DNA from 2 places in the Massilia suwonensis genome. Region 2 is predicted to be linked to the other one. Evidence: riboswitches for the same ligand, from Rfam matches in the RefSeq annotation. Region 2 holds a riboswitch; the other holds the start of a gene.

Region 1 (7,408 bases), on a different contig from region 2:
TTGTTGGAAGCCAGGTAGCCGATCGCCAGGTTGTCGCCGCTGTAGCGTACGCCTGCCACCGTGTACGAGTACTTGACCAGCACCTGGGACACGGGCGAGGTGCTCAGGGGCGGGCGACCGATGACGCATCGTTCCAGGCGTGCGGGAGCCGTCGGCCAGGTGCGTGCGCCCAGGCCGAGACGAATATCCCTCAGGCCCAGCTTCACGAGCAGGATGCCGATGGCATAGCACAGCAACAGGACGGCGCTCACGACGAGTGTGATCGGATTCATATCGGAATCAGTGTAGCTGGCATATTTCCAACAGGCATCAAATCACGACGGGCTCACGTTTCGCGCGAGCAAGCGCGCGCCACGTCCATCTCCCTTTGCTAGGATGCCCGTGAGAGGTGGATGTAGCGAGGCTATTTAATGTCGGGAAGCGCCCAGTCCGATCCGCGCGCGAATGCCTACCTGGCCGCGCGCGTCGATGATGCCCTCAAAATGCTCAGGACCGACGGGATGTCGCCTGCGCTCGAGTTCATGCAGCTCGTCGGCGTGCCGCGCACGGTGGCGTTGCGTGTCTTGTGCTCGCCGTCCCAGCAGAGAACGCGCGACCGCCGCCGCGCGCCACGTTAGCCGGCACGGCCGGTACGCAAGGAGAATCGCATGTTCAGTCTGGATGATTTCGGCAAGCTGCAATTCCTCGAAGGCCGCTGGAAAGGGCAAAGCGCCGACGGCAAGGATTTTTACGAGGAATACGACCGGCCGGACCAGCGCACTTTCCGTTCCCGCCGCTTCAATAGCGAAGCGTTCACCGACCATAGCGACGGCAGCACGATTTCGTTTTTGGACGGCGAAGTGCTGTCGACCTGGGGCGAATTCACCTGGCGCGCATCCGAGATCGGCGCCGCGCACGCCAGCTTCGCGCCGGTGCAGGCAGCCACCCAGTTCACCTGGCGCCGCATCGACGACCGTACCCTGGAAGCGCATCAGCGCTGGAGCACGGATGGCGGCGAGGAGCAGCAGCACACGATCCGCATGACGAAGGTGATCCAGATCGGCTAGTGCCCGACGCTTTTTGAAAACAGGTTAATCACCAACACACCGGCGATGATCAGGCCCAGCCCGATCAGGGCGGCCAGGTCGAGGCTTTGCTTGTAGACGATCCAGCTCACGATCGAGATCAGCACGATCCCCACGCCCGACCAGATCGCATACGCGATCCCCGTCGGCAGCACCTTCAAACTGAAGGTCAGCAGATAAAACGAGGCCGCATAGCAGACCACCGTGAGCACGCTCGGCCCCAGGCGCGTGAAATTCTCGGTCGCCTTCAGCGCCGTGGTGCCGATCACCTCGACCACGATGGCCAGGCCCAGGAAGAGGTAGCTTTGGTAGAGCGTCATAACTCATAAAGATAAAAAAAGCGGCCGCGCGGGCCGCTTGTGTGGGGCAGGCGCGGCTTACTGCTCGCGCTGCCAGACTTGCGAGCGGCCGAACATCGGCGCGCCGATATAGCCGCGCACTTCCAGCTTCTGGCCGCCGTCGCGCAGGGTGGCCTTGCTCTTGTAGACCTTGCCCTTGGCCGGATCGAGGATCTCGCCGCCGGTATATTCGTTGCCATCCTTCTTGAGGCCCGAGACGATCGTCAAGCCGATCATCGGCTGGTCCTTGCGCGAGTCGGTGCACGCGGTGCATTTCGGGTTCTGGTCTTCGTTCGGGCCGCGGAACAGCTTCTCGATCTTGCCCTGCAGGGCGCCGTTTTCCTCGGTAATGCGCACCAGGGCTTTCGGCTTGCCGGTTTCATCGTCGATGGTCTTCCAGACGCCGACCGGCGAATTATTCTGGGCCAGGGCGGCGGCACTGGTGAACAGCATGGTGGCCAGGAGGCCGGCTTTGATCAGGGGGCGCATGGTGATGTCTCCATTGTTGTGGTGTCGCTGGCCGCAGTGTAGCAAACCCTGTACGCAACTTGGCAATAAAAACGTTGCCGGATGTTTCAGGCGCCCGGCAGTTCGTGCCCGATCATGATGCGGTGGCCATCGACCGTGCGCAGGCCGAATTCGCGCATGTCCCAGGGTTCGCTTCTGAGCGGCTTGGTGATCTCGGTGCCGGCCGCAGCCACCCGCGCATATTCGGCATCGGCGTCCTCTACCACAAGGTAAGCAAAATACGAGTGAAAGCCTGTGTCCGCCACGGGCATCGCGTCGCGGCATTCGCCGGCCATGATGCGGCAGCCGTCGCGCACGAACATGCGCCAGCCCGGGTCGCCCATCTCGTGCACCGCGAAGCCGAGGGCGTCGCGATAGAAGGCGGCGGAACGTTCGAGGTCGTGGACTGCCAGCACGTACATGTGGTCGCGGATCATGCGGTCTCCTTCACTACAAGGATAAAAAAAACGCGGCCGGAGCCGCGTTTCGGATCAGGCCATTTTAGCCCGCAGCCAGCTCAGTTTACAATTTTGCCAGCTGCTCCTGCATCTTCGCCAGCGTCGCCGAGAAGTTCGCCACGCGTTCCTTCTCCTGCGCCACCACCGCGGCCGGCGCACGGGCGACAAAACTCTCGCTCGACAGCTTGCCGTTGGCCTTGGCGATCTCGCCTTCCAGGCGCGCGATCTCCTTCGAGAGGCGCTCGCGTTCGGCCTTGACGTCGATTTCGACCTTCAGCATCAGCTTGGTCGTGCCGACGATCGAGACGGCGGCCGGCGATTCCGGCAGCGCGTCGACGATCTGCACCTCGGCGAGCTTGCCGAGCGACTGGATGAAGGGCGCGAAGCCGGCCATGTTGGCGCGGTCCTCTTCGCTGCCCGGCTCGACGATCAGCGGCACGCGCACCGACGGCGACAGTTTCATCTCGCCGCGCAGGTTACGGGTGGCGTTGGTGAGATCCTTCAGCTGCGCCATCCAGGCTTCGGCACCTTCGTTGATCAGGGCTTCGTTGGCGACCGGGTAGGGCTGCAGCATGATCGAATCGCCGGTCTTGCCGGCCAGCGGCGCGATCGCCTGCCACAGCGCTTCGGTCACGAACGGAATCACCGGATGCGCCAGGCGCAGGATCACTTCCAGCACGCGCAGAAGCGTGTGGCGGGTGGCGCGCTGCTGCGCCTCGGTGCCCTGCTGGACCGAGACCTTGGCCACTTCCAGGTACCAGTCGCAGTACTCGTCCCAGACGAATTTATAGATGGCGCTGGCGATATTGTCGAAGCGGTAGTCGGCAAAGCCCTTCGCCACTTCCAGCTCGACGCGGTTCATCAGCGAGATGATCCAGCGGTCGGCCGGCGACAGGTCCGCTTCGTCCGGCTGGCCGCAGTCCTTGCCTTCCGTGTTCATCATCACGAAGCGGGTCGCGTTCCACAGCTTGTTGCAGAAGTTGCGGTAGCCCTCGGCGCGGCCCAGGTCGAAGTTGATGTTGCGGCCCAGGGAGGCGTAGCTGGCCATGGTGAAGCGGACGGCGTCGGTGCCGAAGGCCGGGATCCCGTTCGGGAACTCTTTACGCGTGGCTTTCGCGATCTTCTCGGCCGCGCGCGGGTCCATCAGGCCCGCGGTACGCTTGGCCACCAGCGACTCGACGTCGATGCCGTCGATCAGGTCGATCGGGTCGAGCGTATTGCCCTTCGACTTCGACATCTTCTGGCCCTGCGAATCGCGCACCAGGCCGTGCACGTACACGGTCTCGAACGGCACCTTGTTGGTGAAGTGCGCGGTCATCATGACCATGCGCGCGACCCAGAAGAAGATGATGTCGAAGCCGGTCACCAGCACGGACGACGGCAGGAACATCTTCATGTCCGGCGTCTCTTCCGGCCAGCCCATGGTCGAGAAGGGGACGAGGGCCGACGAGAACCAGGTGTCCAGCACGTCTTCGTCGCGGCGCAGTGCGCCCGTGATGCCTTGTGCGGCAGCCTTGGCCTTGGCTTCTTCCTCGTCGCGGGCGACGATGATGTTCCCGGCTTCGTCGAACCAGGCCGGGATGCGGTGGCCCCACCACAGCTGGCGCGAGATGCACCAGTCCTGGATGTTACCCAGCCACTGGTTGTAGGTCGTGCTCCAGTTCTCGGGCACGAACTTGATCTCGCCGCTGGCGACCTTTTCCAGGGCCACTTCGGTGATCGATTTGCCCGGATTGAAGGTGCCTTCCGGCGCCGGCTTGGTCATGGCGACGAACCACTGGTCGGTCAGCATCGGCTCGATGACGACGCCGGTACGGTCGCCGCGCGGGACCATCAGTTTATGGGGCTTGATCTGCTCGAGGAAACCTTGCGCTTCCAGGTCGGCCACGATCTGCTTGCGCGCGGCGAAGCGGTCCATGCCCTGGTACTGGCTTGGTGCGTTCTCGTTGATCTTGGCGTCGAGCGTCATGATCGTGATCGGCGCGAGGCCCGCGCGCTGGCCGACGGCGTAGTCGTTGAAGTCGTGCGCCGGCGTGATCTTCACGCAGCCGGTGCCGAACTCCTTGTCGACGTAGGAGTCGGCGATGACCGGGATCTCGCGGCCGGTCAGCGGCAATTTCAACATCTTGCCGTGCAGGTGCGTATAGCGCTCGTCGGTCGGATCGACCGCCACGGCCACGTCGCCCAGCATGGTTTCAGGACGGGTAGTCGCCACCGTCAGCGAGCCGGAGCCGTCCGCCAGCGGATAGCGGATGTACCACATCGAACCGTCTTCCTCGACCGAATCGACTTCCAGGTCGGAGACGGCGGTGCCCAGCACCGGGTCCCAGTTGACCAGGCGCTTGCCGCGGTAGATCAGGCCCTGCTCGTACAGGCGCACGAAGACTTCGGACACGACCTTCGAGCGCGTCTCGTCCATCGTGAAGTACTCGCGCTGCCAGTCGGGCGAGGCGCCCAGGCGGCGCATCTGGCCGGTGATGGTGTTGCCCGACTTTTCCTTCCACTCCCAGACCTTCTCGATGAAGGCGTCGCGGCCGAGGTCGTGGCGCGAGATCTTCTGGGCGTCGAGCTGGCGCTCGACCACGATCTGGGTCGCGATGCCGGCGTGGTCGGTGCCCGGAATCCAGGCGGTGTTATAGCCGCGCATGCGGTAGTAGCGCGTCAGGCCATCCATCACGGTCTGGTTGAAGGCATGGCCCATGTGCAGCGTGCCCGTCACGTTCGGCGGCGGCAGCTGGATGCTGAACGATGGTTTGTCGGCGTCGAGGGTGGCGGTGAAGTAACCGCGCTGTTCCCACTCGGCGCGCCAGTATTGCTCGATGTCGGCGGGCTCGAAAGACTTGGCTAATTCCATGATGTGATGGCGTTTGAATGTGCGAAAAGAGCCATTATAGAGGAGGAGGGAGGGGAAGCGGTCTTGCCGGGGATGCGAATTTTCGGCGGCCGTGGCGCTGTTGCGTGTTCCGTTATCGGTGTCTCGAATCCGCTTGGGCACAGAGTGCCCACCCTACGGAAGGAGCCAACTAATGGGGTTTCGTATGAACTTGCCAATAACGGTACCCGTAGGGTGGGCTCTCCGAGCCCACGCGGATTCGACCCCATGTACAGAGATTATTTGCTTGTCAATGCTACCGAAGCAGCTATAATCCGCTCGCTGCTACACGGCAGCACACGCTAGGGGTCCTGCGCACTGACGGTGCGCGGGTGAGAAATACCCTCTGAACCTGATCTGGATAATGCCAGCGAAGGGAAGCTTCCGAGACACGGTCGTGCGCACGCACGCCTGCATCTTCGGCCTCCTTTGCTGGCTCCTGCCCAAAGGAGCCACATGAATGCACGACTAGAGTTTGACGCCGCCACCGCCACGGTGGACACGGCCGCCATCGCATCCTTCCCGAATTCGACCAAGGTCTACATCGAAGGCAGCCGCCCCGACATCCGGGTGCCGATGCGTTCGATCGCGCAAAGCCCGACGCCCGACAGCTTCGGCGGCGAAGTCAATCCGCCGGTCTTCGTCTACGACACTTCCGGCCCTTATACCGACCCGGCCGCGCAGATCGACATCCGGCGCGGCCTGCCGGCCATGCGCCGCGACTGGATCGACGAGCGCGGCGATACCGAGGAGCTGCCCGGCCCCAGCTCCGCCTTTGGCGCCGAGCGCCTGCAGGATGCCAGCCTGGACGCGCTGCGCTTCGGGCTGCAAAGGAAACCGCGCCGCGCGAAGGAGGGCGCCAACGTCACGCAAATGCACTATGCGCGGCGCGGCATCGTCACGCCCGAGATGGAATTCGTGGCCCTGCGCGAAAACCTGCGCCGCAAGGAATACCTGGCGCAGCTGGAAGCGGGAGGGCCGCAGGGCCGGCGCATGGCCGAACTGCTCGGCCGCCAGCATCCGGGCCAGTCCTTCGGCGCCGCCATCCCGCCTGAAATCACGCCGGAATTCGTGCGCGAGGAAGTCGCACGCGGGCGCGCCATCATCCCGGCCAACATCAACCATCCGGAAAGCGAGCCGATGATCATCGGCCGCAACTTCCTCGTCAAGATCAACGCCAACATCGGCAACTCGGCCGTCACGTCCTCGATCGGCGAGGAAGTGGAAAAGATGACCTGGGCGATCCGCTGGGGCGCCGACAACGTGATGGACCTCTCCACCGGCAAGCACATCCACGAAACGCGCGAATGGATCGTGCGTAACAGCCCGGTGCCGATCGGTACGGTTCCCCTCTACCAGGCGCTGGAAAAGGTGAACGGCAAGGCCGAGGACCTCACCTGGGAGATCTACCGCGACACCCTGATCGAACAGGCCGAGCAGGGCGTCGACTATTTTACGATCCACGCCGGCGTGCGCCTGGCCTACGTGCCGATGACGGCCAAACGCCTGACCGGCATTGTCTCGCGCGGCGGTTCGATCATGGCGAAATGGTGCCTGGCGCATCACCGGGAATCCTTCCTCTACACGCACTTCGAGGACATCTGCGCCATCATGAAGGCTTACGACGTCGCCTTCAGCCTGGGCGACGGCCTGCGCCCCGGCTCGATCTACGACGCCAACGACGAAGCCCAGCTGGCCGAACTCGCGACCCTCGGCGAACTGACGCAGATTGCGTGGAAGCACGAGGTGCAGACCATGATCGAAGGGCCGGGCCACGTTCCGCTGCACCTGATCCGCGAGAACATGCGCCTGCAGCTCGATGGCTGCATGGAAGCGCCGTTCTACACGCTCGGCCCTTTGACCACCGACATCGCGCCGGGCTACGACCACATCACCTCCGGCATCGGCGCCGCCCACATCGGCTGGTTCGGCACCGCCATGCTGTGCTACGTGACGCCGAAGGAGCACCTTGGTTTGCCCGACAAGGCCGACGTCAAGGAAGGGATCATCACCTACAAGATCGCGGCCCACGCGGCCGACCTGGCCAAGGGCCACCCGGGTGCCCAGATCCGCGACAACGCCCTGTCCAAGGCGCGCTTCGAATTCCGCTGGGAAGACCAGTTCAACCTCGGCCTCGACCCGGACAGGGCGCGCGCCTTCCACGACGCC
Region 2 (7,408 bases):
CGCGGCTGCGCAAATGGCCGCGAAATACATACGCATGAACGTCTCCTGATAGTGATGTCGGGATGCCAGTGATCCACATAAGTGTTTCAGTATAACAATGCTATTTCCAGATAGAAAATTCTTTTTGATAACATGTGGCGCTATCGCGACTTGCTACTTCCATTGCATATTCAGCTCCGCAGGTGCATACTCGCCAGCCCGATGAGCTCGACCTTTTTCCCGACATGCCCCGCGCGCCCTGACGCATCCCGGGCTTGCGCGACCCACGCATGAACGACACCCTTGCCCTGTTCGGCTTCAGTACCACCCCGCTCGAACTGATCTCCTTCGCCCTCGCGGTCACTACCGTCCTGCTCAACATCCGCCAGAACCACTGGGCCTGGCTGTTCTCGATCGCCTCGTCGAGCACCTATGCCGTCGTGTTCTTCGATGCGCGCCTGTACGGCGACAGCGGCCTGCAGCTGGTCTTCATCGCCGCATCGGTCTGGGGCTGGTGGCAGTGGCTGCGCGGGACCGAAGAGACGAAGCTGGTCGTCACGCGCCTGGACCGCGCCGGCTGGAGCTGGGCGCTGCTGGGATGGGGCGCGGCCTTCCTCGCGCTGTCCTGGTTCCTGGCGAACTACACGAACACCGACGTGCCGCACATCGACGGCTTCCTCACGGCCGGCAGCCTGGTCGGCCAGCTGCTGCTGGCGCGTAAAAAAGTCGAGAACTGGCACGTATGGGTGATCGTCGACGTGCTGTATGTCGGCCTGTACGTGTTCAAGGACCTGCACGTGACGGCGGTGCTGTATGCGGTCTTCGTGGTGCTGGCCGCGCGCGGGCTGCGCGCCTGGAGCAAGCTGGCGAAGGTACAGTCATGAGCGTGCGCCGCATCGCCGTGCTGGGCGCCGAGTCGTCCGGCAAGTCGACCCTGTGCCAGGCGCTGGCGCAGCGCTACGGGACCGTGTGGGTACCCGAGTACCTGCGCGAATTCGTCGACACCCATGGACGCGTGCCTTTCGAAGCGGACCAGTTCGGGATCGCCCGCATGCAAAGGGAGCGCGAGGACGCGGCCGCGCTGCAGGCACGCGACTTCCTGTTCTGCGACACCACGCCGCTGATGACGGCGCTCTACAGCCGCGTGTACTGGGGACGGGTGGATGCGCAGCTGGAAGCGCTTGCGCGCAGCCACGACTATGCGCTGACGCTGGTGACGGCGCCCGACACGCCCTGGATCCCGGATGGCCTGATGCGCGAATCGGAAGAGATGCGCCAGCGCGTGTTCGCGCTGGTGGAAGCGGAACTGGATGCGCGCGGCATCCGCTTCGTGCTGCTGGAAAGCGACCTGCCGCACAGGCTGCGGCAGGTCGAGGCGGCGCTGAAAGTGCTCGCGCCTTTTTAAGTTTTAAAAGTCGAACTGTGCCGACAGGCGGAAGGTGCGCGGCGCGCCTGGCAGCAGGTAGCCGCCCAGGTCCTGGGTGACGTCGCGCCAGTAGAATTTGTCGAACAGGTTGTCGACGCGGGCGCGCAGGGTGACGCGCGTCGCGCCCATCTTCATGCCGTAGGCGGCGCCCAGTCCCACCACGTGATAGCCCGGCACGTCGACCGTGTTGGCCGGATCGAAGGTCTTCTTGCCGGCGTACTGCCATTGGCCGTTCAGCTTCAGGCCCGACACGTTCGCTACCGCATATTCTGCCCAGACGGTCGTCTTCAAGTCCGGCACATTGGTCACGCGCTTGCCGTCCAGCGTCGCGTCACCCGTGTCTTCCTGGCGCGCGCGCAGGGCCAGCAGCGAGGCGCCGTAGGCGAGGCCGCCGGTGGCGCGCTGGGCCGACAGTTCCAGGCCGCGGTGCTTGCGCTGGCCGTTGCGCACAAAGAGGTTGTTCGCATCGGTGTATTCCAGGCCAGAGGTGATCTGGAACACGGCGGCGCCGACCGACACGTCCTTGCCGGCGATACCCTTGACGCCGAATTCGATCTGCTTGGAGCGGTTCGGGCCCAGGTCTTCGTTCGGATTGTCGGTCTCGATCGGCGAGACGCCGCCCGATTCCAGGCCGTGCGCCAGCGTGCCGTAGACGTTCCAGTTCTTGGTGGGGCTGTAGACCAGCGAGACGTTCGGCAGCGCGAACGAGGCTTTGTCGCTGACCCACGGCTGATCGGACTCGGGCTGCTGGGTGCTGTCGATCTTCACGTAACGCAGGCCGGCGTGCACGGCGAGCTGGGGCGACAGGGTCACGATGTCCTGCACGTAGATGGCGCGTTCGCGGTCGCTGAATCGTTCGTAGGCCGGGCCGGTGCTTGGATTGCCCGGCGCCGGATCGGTGACCAGCGGCTGGTAGATGTTGCTGTAGCCGGCGTAGTCGTAGACGTAGTCGCCGTAGCTGTTGTGGCGCTCGGCGTAGCTGGTGCCCAGGGTGAGCAGGTGCCGCACGCCGCCCGTGCTCAGGCGGCCCTGGAGCTGGGCCTGCAGGCCGAACGGGGTCTTGCGCTCGCCCACGCTCTGGTAGTCGTAGACGTCGTAGTCGCCGTTCGAGCAGTAACCCGGATAGTAGCCGTCGCCCTCGTTGCTGCAGCCGTACGGGAAGGCGGTGTAGTCGTCGCGCTTGAACCAGTGCTTGTTGGCGCCGATCGTGGCGTTCCAGTCGGCGTTCAGGCGGTAGGCGAAGCGCAGGCCGAGGTTGGCGCTGTCGGTGTCGACCGGTTTGGTCCAGGGCTGGGCGTTGAGCAGGACTTTCGGCGACACGTTCGCCGGCAGGTCGGTGCCGCGGATCAGCTGGTAGCCGGGCGCGGTGATCTGCTCCTTGTGCTGGAAGTCCATGTCGAGTTCCAGTTTCGCATCAGGCGTGATCTGCCAGTCGAAGGCGCCGGATGCGAACTGGCGCTTGCCGTCGGCGCCGCGCACATACGAGCGCAGGCGGTCGGCGGCGGCGTTGATGCGATAGCCGAAGCGGGTGTCTTCGAAGCGGCCGCCGATGTCAAGCTCCCCGTGCAGGCTGCCGCGCTCGCGCGCTTCCACCGTCACCGAACGCAGCGGGGTATCCGTCGGGCGCTTGGTCACGAAGTTGATCACGCCGCCCGGTGCGGCCAGGCCCGCCTGCAGGCCGGCCACGCCTTTCAGCAGCTCGAAGCGTTCCTTGTTCTCGAGCGGGATTTGCGTGTCGCCGGCGATCGCGATGCCGTCCTTGCGGTAGCCCGAATTGTTGTTCAGCTTGAAGCCACGGATCGAGAACTGCTCGGCATAGCCGACCGCGTTGTAGGCGTCGCCGACCGAGGCGTCGTACTGCGCGGCGTCGCTGGCCGAGCGGATCGACAGGTCCTGCATCTGGCTGCGGCCGATGGCGACCACCGAGGCCGGGATGTCCAGCATCGGCAGCTCGGCGAAGCCGCCGATGCTGGCGCGGTCGCTGACCGTCCACTTGCTGCCGGTGACGAGGACGGAAGCGACCGGTTCGGCGGTTTGCGCCTGGACGGCGAAGGCTTGCGCGAGGGCGCAGGCGAGGAGGGAATGCTTGAAGACGGGTTTCATTGGTTTGCTCGCTTTCGCACGCCACGCGGAGATGGCGCACTGCTTTTTATAAAAGCCGGAGCCAACGTGGGGGAAGGGCAAACAAGGTGTGAACTGCTTGGCGCGCTTTCCTTCGCTGGCATTATCCAGATCAGGTACGAAGGGTATCTCTCACCCGGAACATGCAGTTCCAGGACCCCTAGCGAGGCGCGAGTGTAACACGGCCAGTGCCGACCGTGGTGCTTCTGTCAATGTAGGGTGGAGTCCTGACTCCACGCGGTACGGTCGATGCGCAGAGTTTCGGTATGCAAGCGCCCGACCGCGTGGAGTCGGGACTCCACCCTACGTGTGCTTGTCCGTTTAGACGTCCACCGTCTCCCGCAGCGGCGCCGCATGCTCGTGGTGCGAGCGCGCATGCAGCAGGTGGCGCTGCAGCGTGGCGCGCGTGCTGTCGCCGATGGCGCGCCAGTATTCGCGGCGCTGGGCGGCGCGCTTGCGGTGTTTCGAGGGCATGTCGGCCAGCGGCTTCAGGTAGAAGGGGAGTGCTACCTGCCAGGCGTCGCCCGCCAGCTCGACGCCGCCCAGCACGCGCCAGAAACCGTCGTAGGCGTTGGCGAAATGCTTGATCTCTTCCGGATCGTAGGCGATGTGCGAGGTGCACTTCACGGCCAGCACTTGCTCCATGCCGACCGCCTGCGCCAGGCCCTGCATCGCGGCGAAGCAGAAGAAGCTCGGCGAATTGTTGGGGAAGCAGGCTTCGAAGGCGTCGAAGGCCTCGCCCGAGTCGGTCCAGCGGCCCTGGTTACGGGCGACGAAGGGCACCAGCGGCGCCTGGACGCCGGCGATCGCGCCGTCGACCCACGAGTAGGACAGCCGGTGCAGCACCTTGCCGTCGGCGACCAGCGCGATCGTCAGGTCGCCCTCGGCATTCATGCGCGAGGCCATCTCGAGGCGGATCAGGAAGGCATGCTCGCCCACGCTGTGCTGCCACAGGACCAGGCCGCCGTCGGCATACACGGCCTTCTTGTAGGCCGCGTCGAAGGTGGTTTCCTCGAAGCGGTAGTGCGACAGCACGCACTGCACGCGCTGGCGGGCGCTCAGGCCTTGCACCAGGTAGCCGCGGTGGCTCAGGTGGTGGAAGGGATCGTCGTTGGGCGGCGCCATCACATGATTGCGGTAGACGTCGAGCTGGCATAGCGCCGCATGGTCGCGGTAAAACCGCAGGACGCGGGCGCTGCGCAGCACCGACAGCAGCCAGGACGAGACGGACAGCTCCTTGCGGCGGGCCAGCCAGTAGCGGGTGAGGTGCGCGAAGATCATCGGACACTCCGTGGAAGACGGCGGGTTGCGGACGACTTCATGTTGTCCTACCCGGTTCGTCTCGGCGGTGCGATTGCTCAAGGGAAATAGATTCTCTGAGGCAATATTTTGGGCGCACTCATCCTCACCGCCCGTACGCATGGTCAGCATCGTGGTTCTCCTTCAATTCGTCTTTTCTTGCCGGCAACCGACATTCTCTATTGCAAGATTAGCACGATCGGCGCGCTGCATGACCGGATTCCGTTTCATACTCGGCTTTTCACCCAGAGGAGGGCGCCATGGCTTACGAACTATTGTATTGGCCGAGCATCCAGGGACGGGGCGAATTCGTCCGCCTGGCGCTGGAGGAAGCGGGAGAGGATTACGAGGACGTCGCACGTGGACCGGGCGGCGTCGATGCCTTGATGGCGACATTGAAGGAGGGGCCGACGCCCAGTTTCGCGCCGCCTTTCCTGCGCGCCGAGGGCATGACGATCGGGCAGACGGCGGCGATCCTGATGTATCTCGGCGAACGCCACGGCCTGGCGCCGCAGGATACGGCCGGGCGCCTCTGGGTCCACCAGCTCCAGCTGACGATCGCCGACCTGGTAGCCGAGGCGCACGACACCCACCACCCGGTGGGCAGCGGACTGTATTACGAAGACCAGAAAGCCGAAGCGCTGCGCCGCGCGCAGGATTTCACGGCGGCGCGCGTTCCGAAGTTTTTCGCGTATTTCAGCGGGGTGCTGGGAGAGAAGGATTACCTGCTGGGTGCGAACGTGACCTATGCCGACCTGTCGCTGTTCCAGCTGCTCGAAGGGCTGGATTACGCCTTCCCGAAAGCGACGGCGCGGGCGCTGGCGCAGCATCCGAACCTGGCGGCCTTGCGCGGGCGTGTCGCGGCGCGTCCGCGCATTGCCGCCTATTTGCAGTCGCCGCGCCGGATTCCCTTCAACGAAGAGGGCATCTTCCGGCGCTATCCGGAACTGGATTCTTAGTCCCAGCCTGGGGCGAAATCCGGGCTGACCAGGCGCTCGTTGCGGTCGAGGGCGTCGATGGCGGCCAGGTCGTCCGGGCTTAACACGAGGCTGTTTGACGCCAGGTTGCCGGCCAGGTTCTCGCGCCGCGTCGACGACGGGATCACGGTGTAGCCGCGCGCCAGCAGCCAGGCCAGCGTGACCTGGGCCGGCGTCGCCTGCAGGCGCGACGCGATCGCCTGGATGACGGCGTCGTCCAGCACCTTGCCGTAGGCGAGCGGCATGTAGGCCGTCAGCTTGACCCCGTGTTCACGGGCGAAGGCAGCCACCTTGCGATTCTGCAGGTAGGGGTGGAGTTCGACCTGGTTGGTGGCGATGTTGGCCGCGCCGACCGCATCGATCGCCTGCCGCATCAGCGGGATCGTGAAGTTCGAGACGCCGATCGCGCGCGTCAGGCCGAGTTCGCGCGCTTCCAGCAGGGCGGTCATCGATTCGGCCACCGGCACTGCGCCGTTCGGCGACGGCCAGTGGATCAGGGTCAGGTCGAGCTGGTCGAGGCGCAGCTTGCGCAGGCTCTCCTTCAGGCTGGGGAGCAGGGCCTCGCCGGCCAGGTGCTCGGTCCAGATCTTGGTGGTGACGAAGACCTCGTCGCGCGGCACGCCGCTGGCGGCCAGCGCCGCGCCGACTTCTGCTTCGTTGCCGTAGATCTGGGCGGTGTCGATGTGGCGGTAGCCGAGGTCCAGCGCGTTGGCGACGCTGTCGATGGCGGTCTGGCCTTGCAGGCGGAAGGTGCCGGCGCCGATGGTGGGCATGTTGATCATGTGGATTCCTTATAAACGATTAGACGAGTTCTGCTTGTTCGACGACGGCCGGCTGGCGGCGTGCTTCGCGGCGGTCGAGCCGGCCGGCAAGGGTGGTCAAGGCCAGCGCGCCGACCACGACCAGGGCGCCGATCGGCGGCGTCGCCATCAGGCCCAGGTGTTTGAAGATCAGCCCGCCGCCCCAGGCGCCCAGCGCGATGCCGAGGTTGAAGGCCGCGATGTTCAGGCCCGAAGCCATGTCGACCGCCTGCGGCACGTCACGCTCGGCACGCTGGACGACGTAGAGCTGCAGGGCCGGCACGTTGCCGAAGGCGACCGCGCCCCAGGCCAGCACCGTGGCCACGACCAGCACCGGATGCGGCGCGGTGAAAGTCAGCACGGCGAGCACCGCCGCCAGCAGCACGAACACGGTCTGCAGCGCGCGCACCGGCCCTTTTTTGTCCGCCAGGCGGCCGCCCCAGATATTCCCGGCCGCCGTCGAGACGCCGTAGACCAGCATCAGCAGGCCGACGCTGCCAGGCGCGAAGCCGGCCACGTCCTGCAGGATCGGGGCGAGATAGGTAAAGGCGACGAAGGAGCCTCCGTAGCCGAGCGTGGTGATCGCATACACCAGCAGCAGGCGCGGCTGCTTCAGCACGGCGAACTGCTGGCCCAGGCTGGCCGGCTTGCCGCTGGCGATGCTGTTCGGTACCAGCAAGGCGCTGCCGATCACTGCGACCACGCCGAAGCCGGCGACGGTGAGGAAGGTCGACTGCCAGCCGAACTGCTGGCCGATCCAGGTGCCGAGCGGCACGCCGGTCACCAGGGCCACGGTCAGGCCGGTG

Evidence for each region. Region 2 has a riboswitch for thiamine pyrophosphate ahead of ACFPQ5_RS13875 (TonB-dependent siderophore receptor). Riboswitches for the same ligand answer to the same signal wherever they lie in the genome.
Region 1: it holds a riboswitch for thiamine pyrophosphate, as region 2 does, so the genes downstream of both, thiC (phosphomethylpyrimidine synthase ThiC) here and ACFPQ5_RS13875 (TonB-dependent siderophore receptor) in region 2, are expected to answer to the same signal.

Annotation. Positions count from the first base shown of each region.
Region 1 is NZ_JBHSMR010000012.1:46,890-54,297, reverse strand. Features, by position in the region: gene ACFPQ5_RS07440 (DUF3592 domain-containing protein) at 1-272, opposite strand, end outside; gene ACFPQ5_RS07435 (hypothetical protein) at 411-617, shown strand; gene ACFPQ5_RS07430 (hypothetical protein) at 648-1,046, shown strand; gene ACFPQ5_RS07425 (SMR family transporter) at 1,043-1,384, opposite strand; gene ACFPQ5_RS07420 (DUF2147 domain-containing protein) at 1,442-1,891, opposite strand; gene ACFPQ5_RS07415 (VOC family protein) at 1,978-2,346, opposite strand; gene ACFPQ5_RS07410 (valine--tRNA ligase) at 2,432-5,221, opposite strand; TPP riboswitch at 5,534-5,635, shown strand; gene thiC (phosphomethylpyrimidine synthase ThiC) at 5,696-7,408, shown strand, end outside.
Region 2 is NZ_JBHSMR010000013.1:1,297,827-1,305,234, reverse strand. Features, by position in the region: gene ACFPQ5_RS13890 (alpha/beta hydrolase family protein) at 1-36, opposite strand, end outside; gene pnuC (nicotinamide riboside transporter PnuC) at 270-863, shown strand; gene ACFPQ5_RS13880 (AAA family ATPase) at 860-1,384, shown strand; gene ACFPQ5_RS13875 (TonB-dependent siderophore receptor) at 1,388-3,508, opposite strand; TPP riboswitch at 3,599-3,698, opposite strand; gene ACFPQ5_RS13870 (DUF535 family protein) at 3,848-4,807, opposite strand; gene ACFPQ5_RS13865 (glutathione S-transferase) at 5,086-5,784, shown strand; gene dkgB (2,5-didehydrogluconate reductase DkgB) at 5,781-6,584, opposite strand; gene ACFPQ5_RS13855 (MFS transporter) at 6,604-7,408, opposite strand, start outside.